DNA from 2 places in the Ureibacillus chungkukjangi genome. Region 2 is predicted to be linked to the other one. Evidence: riboswitches for the same ligand, from Rfam matches in the RefSeq annotation. Region 2 holds a riboswitch; the other holds the start of a gene.

Region 1 (7,727 bases), 1.7 Mb from region 2:
CTTTGTTAAACCATTCCACTAAATTCAGTCGAAACTCATTTGTATATTGATAATTCATAATATCCTCCGCTAACGATTTTAAATTATAAATTTCGGGTATAATAATTATAGCGTTCTTTAAATTTACAAAATTCTATTTTCAAACAAAATGGCAAGTATATGGCCAAAATCCTCCATATACGGGGAGTTGATACCAATGGATTCAGGCACACACTTAGTAATGGGCGTTGCTTTAGGTGGTTTAGCCTTAGCAGACCCAGTTGTAGCAAATAATTCAATGGGTTTTGCTGCTGTAATGGCAGGAACAATAATTGGTTCACAAGCACCTGATGTCGATACCGTATTAAAATTAAGAAATAACGCAGTTTATATTCGCCACCACCGTGGTATAACTCATTCTATACCGGCAGTACTATTATGGCCCATTGCAATTACTGCTTTGCTTAGTTTAATATTCCATGAAGCAAATATCTTACACCTATGGCTCTGGACTTTTCTTGCGGTTTTTCTACATGTATTTGTAGATATATTCAACGCCTATGGTACACAGGCTCTCAGACCATTTTCGAAAAAGTGGGTTGCCCTCGGTGTTATTAACACCTTTGATCCTATCATTTTTGGGATTCACTGTGTTGGAATTTTACTTTGGGCATTCGGTTTTGATCCTGTAAAAACATTCATTATCATGTATTTGATTATAATCGGCTATTACATTTTGCGCTTTGTATTACAGGCTGCCGTTAAAAGAGCTGTTCATCATGCAATTCAGGATGAAGATTATGTTATTGTGGCCCCAACAATGCGGTTTTTCAATTGGCGTGTAGCAGCAAAATCAAAAACTCATTATTATGTCGGGCGAGCATATGGCAGAACTATTAACATCTATGATAAGTTTGAAATTCACCCACTTCCAAAAACGCCAATTGTTGAAAAAGCATTGGAGGATTCTAACTTAAGCGCATTCCTTTCCTTCTCACCACTATACCGATGGGAGATTTCCGAGCTCGAAAATGGTTTAACTGAGGTTCGCCTCATCGACCTGCGTTATCGAAGTAATGATCATTATCCCTTTGTTGCAGTAGCTCATCTCGATGAAGAGCTTAATATTGTCAATTCCTACACTGGTTGGATTTTTAGTGAAGATAAATTACAACAGAAGCTTCAGATTGGAGCCAGTGACTAAAGCTGCTTTCGAAGCTTTTAGTATCAGTACTAAATATAAGGAGTTGTCCTAATGTCTAGGACAACTCCTTTTTCTATACTTCCTTCTATTGAACTGTATCATCACTATCATGTAAGAGATGTGCATACTTTGGATTTCTGCCTACAAATTCATGGATTTTGTCGCCGTAGCTTGTGATCCATTGCTGAATGATTTTTTCTGTGTATTCTGCTCCACGATAATCATAGCCAGCTTTCGCATACGTTGACTCGAAATCGGACCATAATAGTTCAATCCATGTACGTGCCTTGTTAACAGAGAGATTGGCGTTTTTCTCAGCAAGAAGCTGAGTTAGCTGCTCTATCGATTGATTTGCATTCATATTATTTCCCTGCCTTCATCGGTAAAAGAATTGAAATTGGCAATGCTTCCTCAAAACGATCTCCACCTAAACGATAGCCCCATGCAAAGCGACCTTTCAAATATTCAACTTTAAAAAATTCACCTGGTGCGCCATCGATTCGATACATTTCACCTTTTACGATGGTTTTTGGATCGATTAGATAAGCAGCTGCCATAGTAGCTTTTCTTTCATATACAGCATATTCATTTACAATGCCAAGTTGTTCAGCTTTTCTTGCTTTTTCTTTCAGCTTAGCAATTTCTTCTCTCAGTTCTTGCTCTGTCATTTCTGCATAGCTTTTTTCAGTCATTTTCTTCAATCTCCTTCTCTGATAAAAAACGGTCAATTACTTCTATTGGAAAGCCTTTTTGATATAAGGCTTGTTTTGTCTTCATTTTTAAATCAATCCCAGTAAGCTTGGAAGCATATTTACTCCAAAGCTTATTCCCCTGACTCTCAATCAATTCATACCAATCATCATCTTCTCGCTCTAGCTTAATTTGGTCAAGTATTTCGTTTGTAATTGAAAAAGAATAGCCCTTTCTCATTAAAACATCCTGAATTTTTTGTTTAATTTGCATTGGCGTTTTATTTTGATTGGCTCGAATCGCCTTTTCTGCAAGCTCCATAGCGATAGCAAGCTGTTCTTTATGGGAAAAAGAATCAAGCACTTTATTTTGTGTTTCTTTATCGATTCCTTTTTTGATTAAATCTTGTTTAATAGCTCTTGGACCCTTTTTTGCAGTTTTCTTTTTCGTTTCCAAAAGAGCCTTTGAATAGGTTTCATCATTTAGAAAGCCTAACTTTTCAAGTTTTCTAATTGCTTCTAATACAACAGCTTCTCCAAAACCTGCATCTAATAGCTTTTTTTTCACTTCGTATTCACTGCGCATTTGATAGCTTAAAAAGTTCAACGCCCGGTTGAAGGCTTTTGAAATTTCGTCCTCGTAGGTAATTTCGTCAATATCAAATTGTTCGAGTACTTTTCCCTTAGTTAAGCCAAACTTTATAAGTGTTGATTCATCTACAGCAAATGCATATGTATCATTCAAATAAATATTATACCGTTCTGGATTGTTTTTTTGTCGTCCTATTTTAGATATGACTTGCATTACAAACACTCCTTCTAAAGCTAGTATACATGTTTTTTTAGATTGTTTCATTTTAGAGTTTTTTTAGAAATATGAGTTCCTGATTCTTTGAAAATTAATTGTTTGCTGCTTAGCATAAAGAAACTAAATTCGCACAATATAAGCAAAAAGGAGGCTATAATTCTTTATGTGGAAACGTCACATTTCTGGTTTAACACTATGTGCGATTGTATTTGCTATTGCTTTTTGCTTAGTTAAACCAGATGTCGCAAGTGCAAATTCGTACTATTGGGGCTTTACTAAATCGAAGGATGGCAAGCCTGTTGATGCAGGTGCTAACTTTGATGAAATCTTAAAGAACTACGGTGCTTTCTATACTGGAGATCCAAATAAAAAAACAATTTACTTAACCTTTGATAGCGGCTTTGAAAACGGTTATACAGAATCCATTTTGGATACATTAAAAAAAGAAGATGTACCTGCAGCATTCTTCTTAGCTGGCCATTACTTAGAAAGTGCAAGTGACTTAGTAAATAGAATGATTGATGAAGGACATCTCATTGGAAATCACACATATGGACACCCTGATTTATCAAAATTATCGGATGAAGGCGTACTAAAGGAATTAAAAAAATTCGATAAAAGATTAAAGGAAACAACCGGACAAAAACGTACATATTACGTTCGTCCTCCAAAAGGAATTTTTAATGAGAGAATTTTGGAGCTTGGAAACAATCACGGCTATACCTATATATTTTGGGACACTGCCTTTGTTGATTGGAATGATGATGCAAATGTCGGATGGCAATATGCTTATGACGAGTTGATGGATCAATTGCATCCTGGTGCCGTTATCCTCATGCATACAGTAGCGAAGTATAATGCTGATGCACTTCCGAAGTTTATCAAGGCGGCGAAAAAGGAAGGCTATTCCTTTGGTTCGATCGATGATTTAGTAATGGACCAAGTGCTGGAATAAATTAAGGGATTCTCATTTTTGTGAGAATCCCTTAGTTATTGTTATTTGAACATCTTTTTCAAATTGGCCATTTCAATTGCAGATACTGCTGAATCGTAACCTTTGTTCCCTGCCTTTGTTCCCGCTCTTTCAATTGCTTGCTCGATATTTTCCGTTGTTACAATACCGAAAATGACCGGTACATTTGAATTAAGTGATACACTTGCAATCCCTTTTGCTGCTTCATTGTTTACGTAATCATAATGAGTTGTAGATCCGCGTATGACAGTTCCTAATCCAATAATGGCATCATATTCACCTGTTTCTACCATTTGCTTAGCTATAAATGGCACCTCAAAAGCCCCCGGAACCCATGCAATATCAATACGCTCTTCTGCAACCCCATGTCTTTTTAAGCCATCAAGTGCCCCGTTTAGTAATTGTGAAGTAATAAAGTCATTAAAACGACCAACAACAATTCCTATTTTTAAATCTGTTCCGATTAAATTAGCTTCAAATAATTTCCCCATCTTAAAAGATCCCTCCGAATTCATTCTGTTATGATTGATAAATTTGTGTATTGTTTTTCACAAAAGCTGACTAAATCCTCTATGGATATGATTTTTAAGCCGTGCTGTTTAGCAAAATTCATCAATCCATCTAAACGAAGCATCTCCCCATCATCCCCCATAATTTCACAAATAACCCCTGCTGGATAACTTCCACAGACTTTCGCTAAATCAACTGCAGCTTCTGTATGTCCTCTTCTTTCTAATACTCCGTTTGGTTTTGCGACAAGCGGGAATACATGTCCAGGTCTTCTAAACTGATTAGGCGCTGCATTCGCATTAATCATTTGAAGAATTGTAAAGGACCGCTCGTAAGCACTAATACCAGTTGTGGTTTCGATATGGTCTACACTCACTGTAAATGCTGTTTGGTGATTATCTGTATTATTATCAACCATGGCTGGTAGATTTAATTTCCTTGCTAGCTCTTCAGTAATTGGTGTACAAATTAACCCTCGTCCATAAGTAGCCATAAAGTTAATATTTTCTGGAGTTGCAAATTCAGCTAGAACTACCAAATCCCCTTCGTTTTCACGATTCTCATCGTCTACTACTATGATCATCTTGCCTAATTTTAAATCGAGTATGGCTTGTTCTATAGTATTTAGCATGTAATTCCACCACCCTTTCTAGAATCCGTTTTGTCTCAAAAAGTCCATTGTTATGTTAGATGTGCTTTCAGTCCTCTTTAAATGATGCAGAACATACTTACCAAGCATGTCAGTTTCAATATTGACTTTTTCTCCTGCTCCTTTTCTTCCCAGAACTGTCTCAGCATAAGTATGGGGGATTAGTGAAACCGTTACACTGTTATGTGAAACCTTAAAAAGTGTAAGACTTGTTCCATCAATTGTAATGGAGCCCTTTGGAATACAATTTGTCAGGTTTTCCTTAGCTACTTCTATTTCAATATAGAAAGCATTTGAAATAGGTCTTTTGCTTTTAATCGTGCCTACACCATCGACATGTCCGGAAACAAGATGTCCCCCGAATCTGCCATTAGCACTCATTGCACGCTCTAAATTCACAAAATCATTCAACTTTAACATATGGATAGTTGTTGAATTTACTGTTTCAGGCATGACATCAACTGTCATCTCTTCATTGTTAAATTGGGTAATTGTCAGGCATACCCCATTTACTGCAATACTGTCACCCAAATTTGCATCTGAAACAATCTTTGGCGAGAAAATAGTTAATTGCATGCTGCTCTCATCTTTTTTGATAGCTGTTACTCTACCTTGATCCTCAATAATGCCCGTAAACATCTACTCACCTCATTTCTAAATAAAAATAAAAACTCCTTAAGAATTCCTAAGGAGTTTGGGAGTATTTATGGCAAGCTTAAATAAACCTTTTGAAATTAACATTTTCAAAAAGTGCCTACCAAAATTCATCCTTCTCCCATCCAGACTATACTGTCGGCTTTGGACTTACACCAAAATCCTGCTCATTAGAGCTCACGGGCTTAGAAGGCTTACCTTCATCACCGTCGATTGGGAATTTCACCCGACCCCGAAGGACATTATTTACTTTAAGCATTGATTAAATAAAAAATCCCGTCATTTTGGTTGACGGGATTAAAAAGCGTGCTAAAAAAGCTATAGCAAATAAGACCATTAAAAAATTCATTTTAAAGTTTTTGCCTACAGAAAACTAAGCCTACCGAGAATACCAATCTCGTTAAGCTAGTAACCTTTGCTTAAGCTTACTCCTTCTCCCATCCAGACTATACTGTCGGCTTTGGACTCGCACCAAATCCTGCTCATTAGAGCTCACGGGCTTAGAAGGCTTGCCTTCATCACCGTCGATTGGGAATTTCACCCGACCCCGAAGGAATTTTTTATTTAATTGCTACAACGATAACATGAATGCGATAGATTATCCATTGAAAAAATCGGACAATTCTCTATTCAGTAAAAAGGGATCACCTGAATATGTAGGAAATATTTATCCATTTGCTTTCAGTTCGAGCTCCGTTATAATGTTTAGATGAACTATTAAAGGACGTGAACGCTTTTGAGCGATAAAGTATTGATGGAAATTGGACAAAAATTTCCTTTAACTATAAAAAGATTAGGCATTAATGGTGAAGGTGTTGGCTTTTATAAGCGCAATGTGGTCTTTGTAAAAGGTGCTCTTCCAGGTGAAGAAGTGACGGTAAAGGTCTCTAAAGTACAGCATAATTTTGCTGAAGCGGATGTTCTTACTATACGTAAAGCTTCAAAAGACCGCCAAGAACCAAGCTGCCCTGTATATAATGAGTGTGGCGGTTGTCAGCTACAGCATTTAACATATGAGGGACAACTAAAAGAAAAACGAGATATGGTTATCCAATCTCTCGAAAAATATGTGAAGTCTATTGCTGAAACAACGGATATTCGCCCAACGATTGGAATGGACAATCCTCGTCATTATCGAAACAAGAGCTCCTTCCAGGTACGTAAAGAAGGTAAACGTGTTTATGCAGGTCTTTTTTCAGAGGGAACAAACAAGCTGTTGAACATAAATGACTGCGAAGTTCAGCATCCACTAACTTCAAAAATAACTGTTGCGACACGTAAAATATTACAAAAACTAAATATCACAATCTTTGATGGGAAATCTTTAGACGGTTTAGTAAGAACCATTGTAGTTCGTACTGCCATTCAAACAGGTGAAACACAGGTTTGTTTAGTAACAACTAGAAAAGACATTCCACATAAACAAGAGCTTATTGAACGTATGCTTAAAATCGATCCAAGCATCGTTTCAATTACACAAAATATTAATCGTGAAAAAACATCCCTTATTTTTGGCGATGAAACAATCCTCCTTCATGGAAAAGAAACCATTCACGAAAAATTAGGCGAGCTTGCATTTGATTTATCTTCTCGTGCTTTCTTCCAATTAAATCCTGAGCAAACAGTTCATCTATATGATGAAATTAAAAAGGCTGCTGAGTTAACTGGTAAAGAAAAAGTAGTCGATGCTTATTGTGGCGTTGGAACAATCGGTTTATGGCTCGCACCAAAGGCAAAAGAAGTTCGAGGAATGGATGTCGTTCCTGAAAGCATTGATGATGCTAAGCGAAATGCTCGCAACCATGGATATAAACACGCACGTTACTACACAGGCACAGCAGAGGAATGGTTAGCAAAATGGAACCGCGAGGGCTTTATTCCTGATGTCGTAACAGTGGATCCTCCGCGTACAGGACTAGCACCAAGTTTTATCAAAACTGTTATGAAAATTAAACCAAAACGTTTTGTGTATACTTCTTGTAACCCTTCAACATTTGCAAAGGATTTACAAGAACTAACAAAGCTTTATAAAGTTGACTATATTCAACCAGTTGATATGTTCCCACAAACAGCTCGAGTTGAAATTGTAGCAAAATTAACTTTAAAAAATAAATAAAATACAAGAAAAGAACCGCCTCAAATTTGAATTGGAGCGGTTCTTTTCTTGTGAATTTATTCTAAAATCTCTTTATTTTTAAAGATTTGAATAGTGAAGTAGAGAATAAGGACAATTAAAGCAACAGTTAGAAGTACAGTCGCTA
Region 2 (7,727 bases):
CTATGCATTTGCACAGGACACAAGCGCCTATTCTTTAGTCGCAGTAGCAAATGCTGCCCGTCCATTCATGACAGAAGGTAGCTCAATCGTAACAATGAGTTACTTAGGCGGACAACGTGTTCTTGACGGATACAATGTCATGGGCGTTGCAAAAGCAGCACTCGAAGCCGCAATGCGTTACCTGGCAGCAGACCTTGGTGCAGAAGGAATTCGCGTTAACGCCATCTCAGCAGGTGCCATCCGCACATTAGCTGCAAAAGGTGTCCCAAGCTTCAACACAATCCTTCACAAAATTGAAGAAGAATCACCATTAAAACGCAACACAAACCAAGAAGAAGTAGCCGATATGACCCTAGTCATGTTAAGCGCCCTATCACGCGGCGTAACAGGCGAAACAATCTTCGTAGACTCTGGCTACAACATTATCGGATAAAAAAATGTGGACTAGCAATTTTGCACAATGCAGATTGCTAGTCCTTTTTTGATTGGCATGGGTGGGGCTGGGGTTGGTTGTGTTGGTATGATCGCTCTGGTGGATTTGTGGTCACATAGATGCGTTGATGATCACTGGATTGGCTTGTGATTACATAGATGCTTTTATGATCACATAAAAGGATTTGTAATCACATAAACACTTTTCGGATCACATGACCTCAAAATCAATTATTCGAGTCCTCTTCCCCAAGCTATTATGAGCTTAGCAATTTCGAGACTAGCATTTCCTCGGTTACAGGTCCCAATATTTGCTCGATAATCATTCCCTCTTCGTTAATAATCACACTGGTTGGAATGGATAGAACCTCGTAGTTGATTGACACATCTCCCTTTTCGTCTAGCAAAATAGGGAAACTGATGCTGTATTCATGTGCAAACTGTTTTACATGCTCTACCTTCAATTCCTGATCAGTAACATTAACCGCGAGAATTTCTATATTCTCATTATGGGCATGCTCTTCATAGAATTTTTGAATTGTCGGCATTTCCTTCACACAGGGAGGACACCAGGTTGTCCAAAAATTAATAAAAACCTTTTTCCCTTTTAAATCAGACAGCATAACCTTTTCGCCGTTTAGTGTTTTTAATTCAAAATTTGGCGCTTTCTCATTGAGTGCTACTACCTCCGTTTCTTGTTCATGCTCGTAATCATGGCCATCAACCTGCTCGTGGAACTCCGACTCATCAATTGACCGGTACTCTAAAATCTGCTCATCTTCATCAATTAAAGGCTGCTGACTTACTGCTTGTTCAAGAGAAGTTGATAAATCTTCATCAAACACTACATCCAGTTGTCTTTTATTATTTGAAAAAAAATGGGCCGAAATCGTATAAATTAGCGCAACTAAAACAATTAACGCAAAACAAATATTTACTATTTTTCTTGGCATACCATCCACCTAACTTTCAAACTCATTCTTCTACAAGTATATGAACGAAACCTAGTAAAATGAGCGATTATCTAATTTATCTTGCACTAATTAGATAATTCCAACCGCCTTTCTTTGGTGGGAAATTCAATAAGCTTGCACTATAAAAGTATCTTGAACCATAATAAAAACCGCCTCAATAATGAGACGGCTTCATTAACCCTTAAAGATTAGTACATTTTTAAATATTGATCACGTTCCCATGGGTGAACAGCTGTTCTGAACATATCGTATTCAATTTCTTTTGCTTCTTTATAGTTAGCGTAGATGTGTTCTCCAAGAGCACCTTTAATTACTTCATCTTTCTCTAACTCTGCTAAAGCTTCAAGTAATGAACCTGGTAAGCTGCTAATTCCGTTTTCTTCAAGCTCTGCAGCGTTCATCACATAAATGTTGCGATCCACTGGAGCTGGAGGAGTTAAACTGTTACGGATACCATCTAAACCAGCTTCTAATAGAGCAGCCATTGCTAAGTATGGGTTAGCCGCTGGATCTACAGAACGAACTTCAACACGTGTTGAAAGACCACGAGATGCTGGAATACGAATTAATGGTGAACGGTTACGAGCTGACCAAGCGATGTAACATGGCGCTTCATATCCCGGTACTAAACGTTTATAAGAGTTTACAACTGGGTTTGTTACAGCAGTGAACGCTTTCGCATGCTTCATAATACCAGCCATGAATTGACGAGCTGTTTCAGAAAGCTCTAAGTCAGCTTCTGGATCCCAGAATGCATTTTTATCGCCACTGAATAATGATAAGTTAGAGTGCATACCTGAACCGTTAACACCGAATAATGGTTTTGGCATGAATGTTGCATGTAAACCATGTTTACGAGCAATTGTTTTAACAACTAGCTTGAACGTTTGGATGTTGTCGCATGCTTCAACAGCGTTTGCATATTTGAAGTCGATTTCATGTTGACCAGGAGCAACCTCATGGTGAGAAGCTTCGATTTCAAAGCCCATTTCCTCAAGCTCTAACACGATATCACGACGGCAGTTTTCGCCAAGGTCAGTTGGTGCTAAGTCAAAGTAACCACCATCATCATTTAATTCTAATGTTGGTTCACCTTTTTCATCTAATTTGAATAAGAAGAATTCTGGCTCAGGCCCTAAGTTAAAGCTTGTGAAGCCTAACTCTTCCATGTTAGCTAATACACGTTTTAAGTTTGCACGTGGATCACCAGCGAACGGTGTTCCATCTGGGTTTGTGATGTCACAGATAAGTCGAGCTACTTTGCCTTTTTCAGCAGTCCAAGGGAAAATTACGAATGTATCTAAATCTGGTTTTAAATACATATCTGATTCTTCAATACGCACGAAACCTTCGATTGACGATCCATCAAACATCATTTTATCATCAAGGGCTTTATCTAATTGGCTTAATGGAATTTCTACGTTTTTAATAGTACCTAGAATGTCAGTAAATTGTAGACGAATATATTTTACGCCTTCATCTTTCACGATTTGTCTAATGTCTTCTTTTGTGTACTTAACCAATTAATCCACTCTCCTAATATTTAAAATTATTAAAAAATTTAAAATATAATTTACTCACCCTTCGCTTGGAAGAAGCGAGATAAATCTCCTTGCCTTAATGATGCTTTTTGCATAATCTGGGCTTGCTGCATTTCTTCACGTAATATCGCGCGAAGCTCTGAATCTGAAATTGCCATTTTGTTAGAAGATTTCACATTGTTGTTATTTTTTCTCATATCGAACACTTTTTTAATTCCTGCCATGTTGATACCCTGGTCAAGAAGTTCGCGAATTTCTAACAATGCATCTACATCGTCAAGTGAGAACATTCTACGATTGCCCTCTGATCTAGCAGGTTCAATTAGTTTATGTTCCTCGTAATATCGAATTTGTCTCGCAGTCAACTCCGTTAATTGCATTACCATGCTAATAGGGAGTAACGGCATAGCTCTTCGAAACTCTCGACTCATCGACATCTCCTCCCTTTCATACGTTTATTCTAAACTATGTTAATTATAATAGCAATACGATGTTAGAAAAAATAACATACAAAAATTAGATTTTATTAATCTAATTTTTAGATAATAGGAAAAGCTTACTGGCTGTAAGGATTTGTTGAATTTTGAGCTAGTTATAGGAAGATACACTGGATAGTCTTTTTGCCTAATCGCAGTTCACAAGGAGCTTTCATTTTGTGTGAGATATTGATATTTATATTGGAAAAGGCATGACATGGGAGCGTTTTTTCTAGAATTTTAATGTTTTAGATGGGTTATGTGGCATCTTTTGTTCTTTCGGGGGATTGCTTGCATTGCTACCTTTCGAAGCTTGGGCCAGCTTGAATTGTCGCAATAACTCTCGCTTTTCTACCTTTCGAAGCTTGGTCACTCTTGAATCGTCGCAATAACTCGGGCTTTACCACCTTCCGAAGCTCGGTCTTTCTTGAATTGTCGCAATAACTCGGGCTTTACCACCTTCCGAAGCTCGGTCACTCTTGCGACGTCGCAATAACTCTCGCTTTTCTACCTTCCAAAGCTCGGTCTCTCTTTATTCGTCTCAATAACTCGGGCTTTGCTCCTTTTCGAAGCTCGGTCACTCTTGAATCGTCTCAATAACTCGGGCTTTTCTACCTTTCGAGGCTTGCTTCCTCTTGGATTGTCGCAATACCCCCAATCTCACTACCATCCGAAGCCTGTTCCCGCTTGCACGTCGCAATACTATCTCTTTTGTTACCTTCTAAAGCAAGTTTAAGCTTGAAGAAGTTTACCACCTCCTCAACGAACACCATAATCAAGTACCAGCATCCAACAAACGACCGCCAAACTTCCACCTTGCTTTTTGGGGCACTAACAGCTCTCCTCTTTTACCGACATTCCTCCGATCACCCTTTTCAGAGCACTGACAGCTCTCCTCTTTTACCGATATTCCTCCGATCATTCTTTTCAGGGCACTGACACCTCTCCTCTTTTACCGATAACCCTCCGATCACCCTTTTCAGGGCACTGACATCACTCCTCTTTTACCGATAACCCTCCAATCATTCTTTTCGGGGCACTGACACCTCTCCTCTTTTACCGATATTCCTCCGAATTTGCTTTTCGTGGCACTGATCCCCCCTCTCTTACCGAGAATCCATCTCTACACACTTCAATCCCCAATCAACCTTCTTCACCATAACAAAAAAGCCGCCCATCAAGTCAATGTTAATTGACTTAACGAACAGCTTTCGTACTACTTTTATTTTATAAGGAAATATTGTGCTCTTTGGTTTTCGATCCATACTTTCATTGTACGGAATAGTAGGATAACGATGACCATGAGCATAATACCTTTTACGATATTGAACGGAAGGATACCTAACACAATTGTTTCTTTCATGTCGAATGTGCCCCATCCAAGGAAGTAAGAATACATTGGTAAGAAGGCAATATAGTTCAATAGGCTCATGCCTACTGACATAATGATTGTACCGGCCACTAAACCAAAGCTTAAGCCTTTGATTGTTGGGAACTTTTTATAAATGTAATAGACTGGTAGAATAAATAAAAGTCCTGTTGCAAAATTTGCCATATGCCCTACCGGAACTCCTGTTGGCGTGCCCGAGAAAATCCAGTCTAGAATGTTTTTAAATAGTTCTACCAGGATGCCAGCTAATGGACCCATTGTAATGGCAGCAATTAATGCAGGTACATCACTGAAGTCGATTTGCAGGAATGTTGGGAACCACGGTAATGGAAAATTCAGTAGCATTAAAATGAACGAGATGCTACTTAACATTGCGATTGTTACGAAAGAACGTAATTTAAGCTTTTGATTAAACATAATCAATCTCTCCTCTTTGCTGATTCAACTAAGCTAGAAGAAAGGACAGCCATTTTGTATTCCATTATTCTTTCCAATGAACAAATAAAATCCCTTACGCAAAAAATGCATAAGGGAGAAAATAGGCACATTGAAAATAAGAAAATTTGTACGTTAAATCAAGTATCCAAGTTCAAAAAATTAGATACTCAAATAGCAGTAAAGTAATGCATTTTTTCGCATTAGCAATACTATAACGCACAGCTTCCTTCGAATAACGAAAAGAGACCGTACCTTCACCTTCTCCCATCCAGACTATACTGTCGGCTTTGGAATCACACCAAATCCTGCTCAAAATCAAGCTCGCGGGCTGAAGAAGCTTTTGTGCAATATCCTCCAAGTGAATGGTCAGAAATCGCAGCTTCTATTACCGCCGGTCGGGAATTACACCCTGCCCCGAAGATGAATCAATATTTAATTTGATATTACAGTCTCATTATATCTCGACTTTGAGATGTTGTAAAGATGAAAAAGTTAGCTAATTCCTACTCAATTACTAAACTTTTTTCGTTATTTATTATTTAAACACAGTCCAAAACGAGATTTCATTTGCTCCTAGAGGCTTTGGAAGTGGTGCAGAAAAATCAAATCCTTGCCACTGGGTTTGAGCAATATTCTTAAATTGTACGGCCATATCAAAATTCGCTGCTGTTAGCAAAATTCCTTCAATCATTTGCATCGCTTCAGCCTGCTCAAAACCATCCAAATCGACCTCTTCTTTAAATTGAACGGTTGCCGTTTGCCCTTCAACAGTTACTTCATAATCTACATTAGGTAAAATGACAGACTGATAAATGTCATTCGTTTCTTCCTTCATTGATATAAGAGCATCCTCTATTGTTGTAAAGGCTTCTCTATTATTAGGAGCTAAATACGATGTGCCATCAGCCTGTGTATATCGATAGTAATTATATTGGGTGGTTTCACCATTCAATGCAATTGGTGCTGCTGGCTCCCCTACTTCGCTAAATATAAAGGCCGAGCCTTCTTCATCCATCATCGTTACTTCTTCATAGCTGTTACTAAATGTATCGACCAACGAAGAAAAATAAGTTGTCAGAGAGGCAGAAGCCATATCATAGATTTGATCGTTTGGTAATGTGTGAACGACTTGATCTCCTAATTCAGAAATTGTTCCAACATATGGATGATAATCAGTAAAACCGATCGCACTTTCGTTAAATAGTGGTGCATAATGGTTGTAAATCTCGACCCCTGTTGGCGTTACATCACCAAAATCCTTTTGTATTCTGTCATTTGGAATTAGTACAGTTATTGGCAAACTATCTGCAGCGTCACTTGATAACCCTAATTTAAATACCGTATGCCCATCAAGCTCTTCAGGGTATACAGCTGTACGATTGTCCCCATTTTCTGAAGTAAATATAGTCATGCCTGCACTAGAATCTTCAGCAGTCGATTCTGAGCTTTTCATCTCTCGCTCCATATCCATCGATTCACTATTCTCTACTTGTGCACTTTCTTCAGCTGAATCGAAAGAAGAATTTTCATTCAAAAACGAAGGAATGATAATAGCCAGTAATAGAACAGCAGCAATTGAAACAGCTATAGGCATCCATTTGACCTTTTTACTCGTGTCTTTTTGAGTGTTTGTACTTAAAGGCTCATCATCAAGTTGACCGTCTTCTTTTAGACGATTTAACACGTCTTCTTTTGACCGCTGATCATGAATCTTTGGTACTTTACTTAGCATGTCTTCTATATTCTTGTCTTCCCACTTATCATGACTCATTGATTTGCCTCCTTTTGTTCTGTCGTATTTGTTAATATTTCACGTAGCCTATGGATAGCTCGATGCTGAGTAGTTTTAACCTTACCCTCTGTCCAGCTTAGAACTTGAGCTGTTTCGGCAATCGATAATTCTTGAAAATAGCGCATAATAATGACCATTTTTTGATCACCTGTACATTTCTCTAAAGCATCTAATAAATCACGCATGTCATCATTGAGCTCAGTTAAAACTTCTGGTGATTTTGTTGGTGAGACAAGCTGATCAGTCTCCCAGTTAAAAGCGTCAAATGCATGTGAGGAACGTACCGCATTTTTTCTGAAATAATCGATTGCTACATTTTTGGCAATGGCAAATAGCCATGTCTTCTCTGAGCTTCTTCCCTGAAATCGCTCATAGGATTTTAAAACTCTCACATAAACCTCATGCGATAAATCTTCAGCAACCGTTCGATTTTTAACCATATAAATTAAAAATTGGAAGACATCCTGATGGTATGAATCATATAAACGATGGAAAATGGATTCATTCAATCCAAGCCACCCCCGTTCTTATTAGATTTGTCGTATTTTAAGTAAAAAAGTTTCAGTTAAATAAAAAGCTTCCCAGTCTTTAACATGTAAGTATCTCATTGAAAATATACCCTACTCTATACAAAAAGGTATCCCTAAAGTTTTATTCACATACTTTAGAGATACCCGAAACTAC

The links. A riboswitch is a leader RNA that binds a small molecule or an ion and turns the genes downstream of it on or off. The one in region 2 is predicted to bind FMN.
Region 1: linked by a shared signal. The riboswitch ahead of ribE (riboflavin synthase) and the one ahead of LG296_RS07580 (ECF transporter S component) in region 2 are both predicted to bind FMN.

What each region holds. Positions count from the first base shown of each region.
Region 1 is NZ_CP085009.1:3,274,698-3,282,424, forward strand. It holds gene mutY (A/G-specific adenine glycosylase) at 1-58, opposite strand, end outside; gene LG296_RS16295 (metal-dependent hydrolase) at 197-1,183, shown strand; gene LG296_RS16300 (YfhJ family protein) at 1,269-1,544, opposite strand; gene LG296_RS16305 (YfhH family protein) at 1,546-1,875, opposite strand; gene recX (recombination regulator RecX) at 1,868-2,677, opposite strand; gene LG296_RS16315 (polysaccharide deacetylase family protein) at 2,844-3,635, shown strand; gene ribE (6,7-dimethyl-8-ribityllumazine synthase) at 3,677-4,144, opposite strand; gene ribB (3,4-dihydroxy-2-butanone-4-phosphate synthase) at 4,165-4,794, opposite strand; gene ribE (riboflavin synthase) at 4,813-5,451, opposite strand; FMN riboswitch at 5,576-5,710, opposite strand; FMN riboswitch at 5,892-6,025, opposite strand; gene rlmD (23S rRNA (uracil(1939)-C(5))-methyltransferase RlmD) at 6,221-7,582, shown strand; gene LG296_RS16340 (ABC transporter permease) at 7,639-7,727, opposite strand, start outside.
Region 2 is NZ_CP085009.1:1,546,059-1,553,785, reverse strand. It holds gene LG296_RS07605 (enoyl-ACP reductase) at 1-433, shown strand, start outside; gene LG296_RS07600 (redoxin domain-containing protein) at 690-1,385, opposite strand; gene glnA (type I glutamate--ammonia ligase) at 1,595-2,929, opposite strand; gene LG296_RS07590 (MerR family transcriptional regulator) at 2,980-3,378, opposite strand; gene LG296_RS07585 (hypothetical protein) at 4,035-4,238, opposite strand; gene LG296_RS07580 (ECF transporter S component) at 4,646-5,230, opposite strand; FMN riboswitch at 5,504-5,677, opposite strand; gene LG296_RS07575 (hypothetical protein) at 5,787-7,022, opposite strand; gene LG296_RS07570 (RNA polymerase sigma factor SigX) at 7,019-7,552, opposite strand.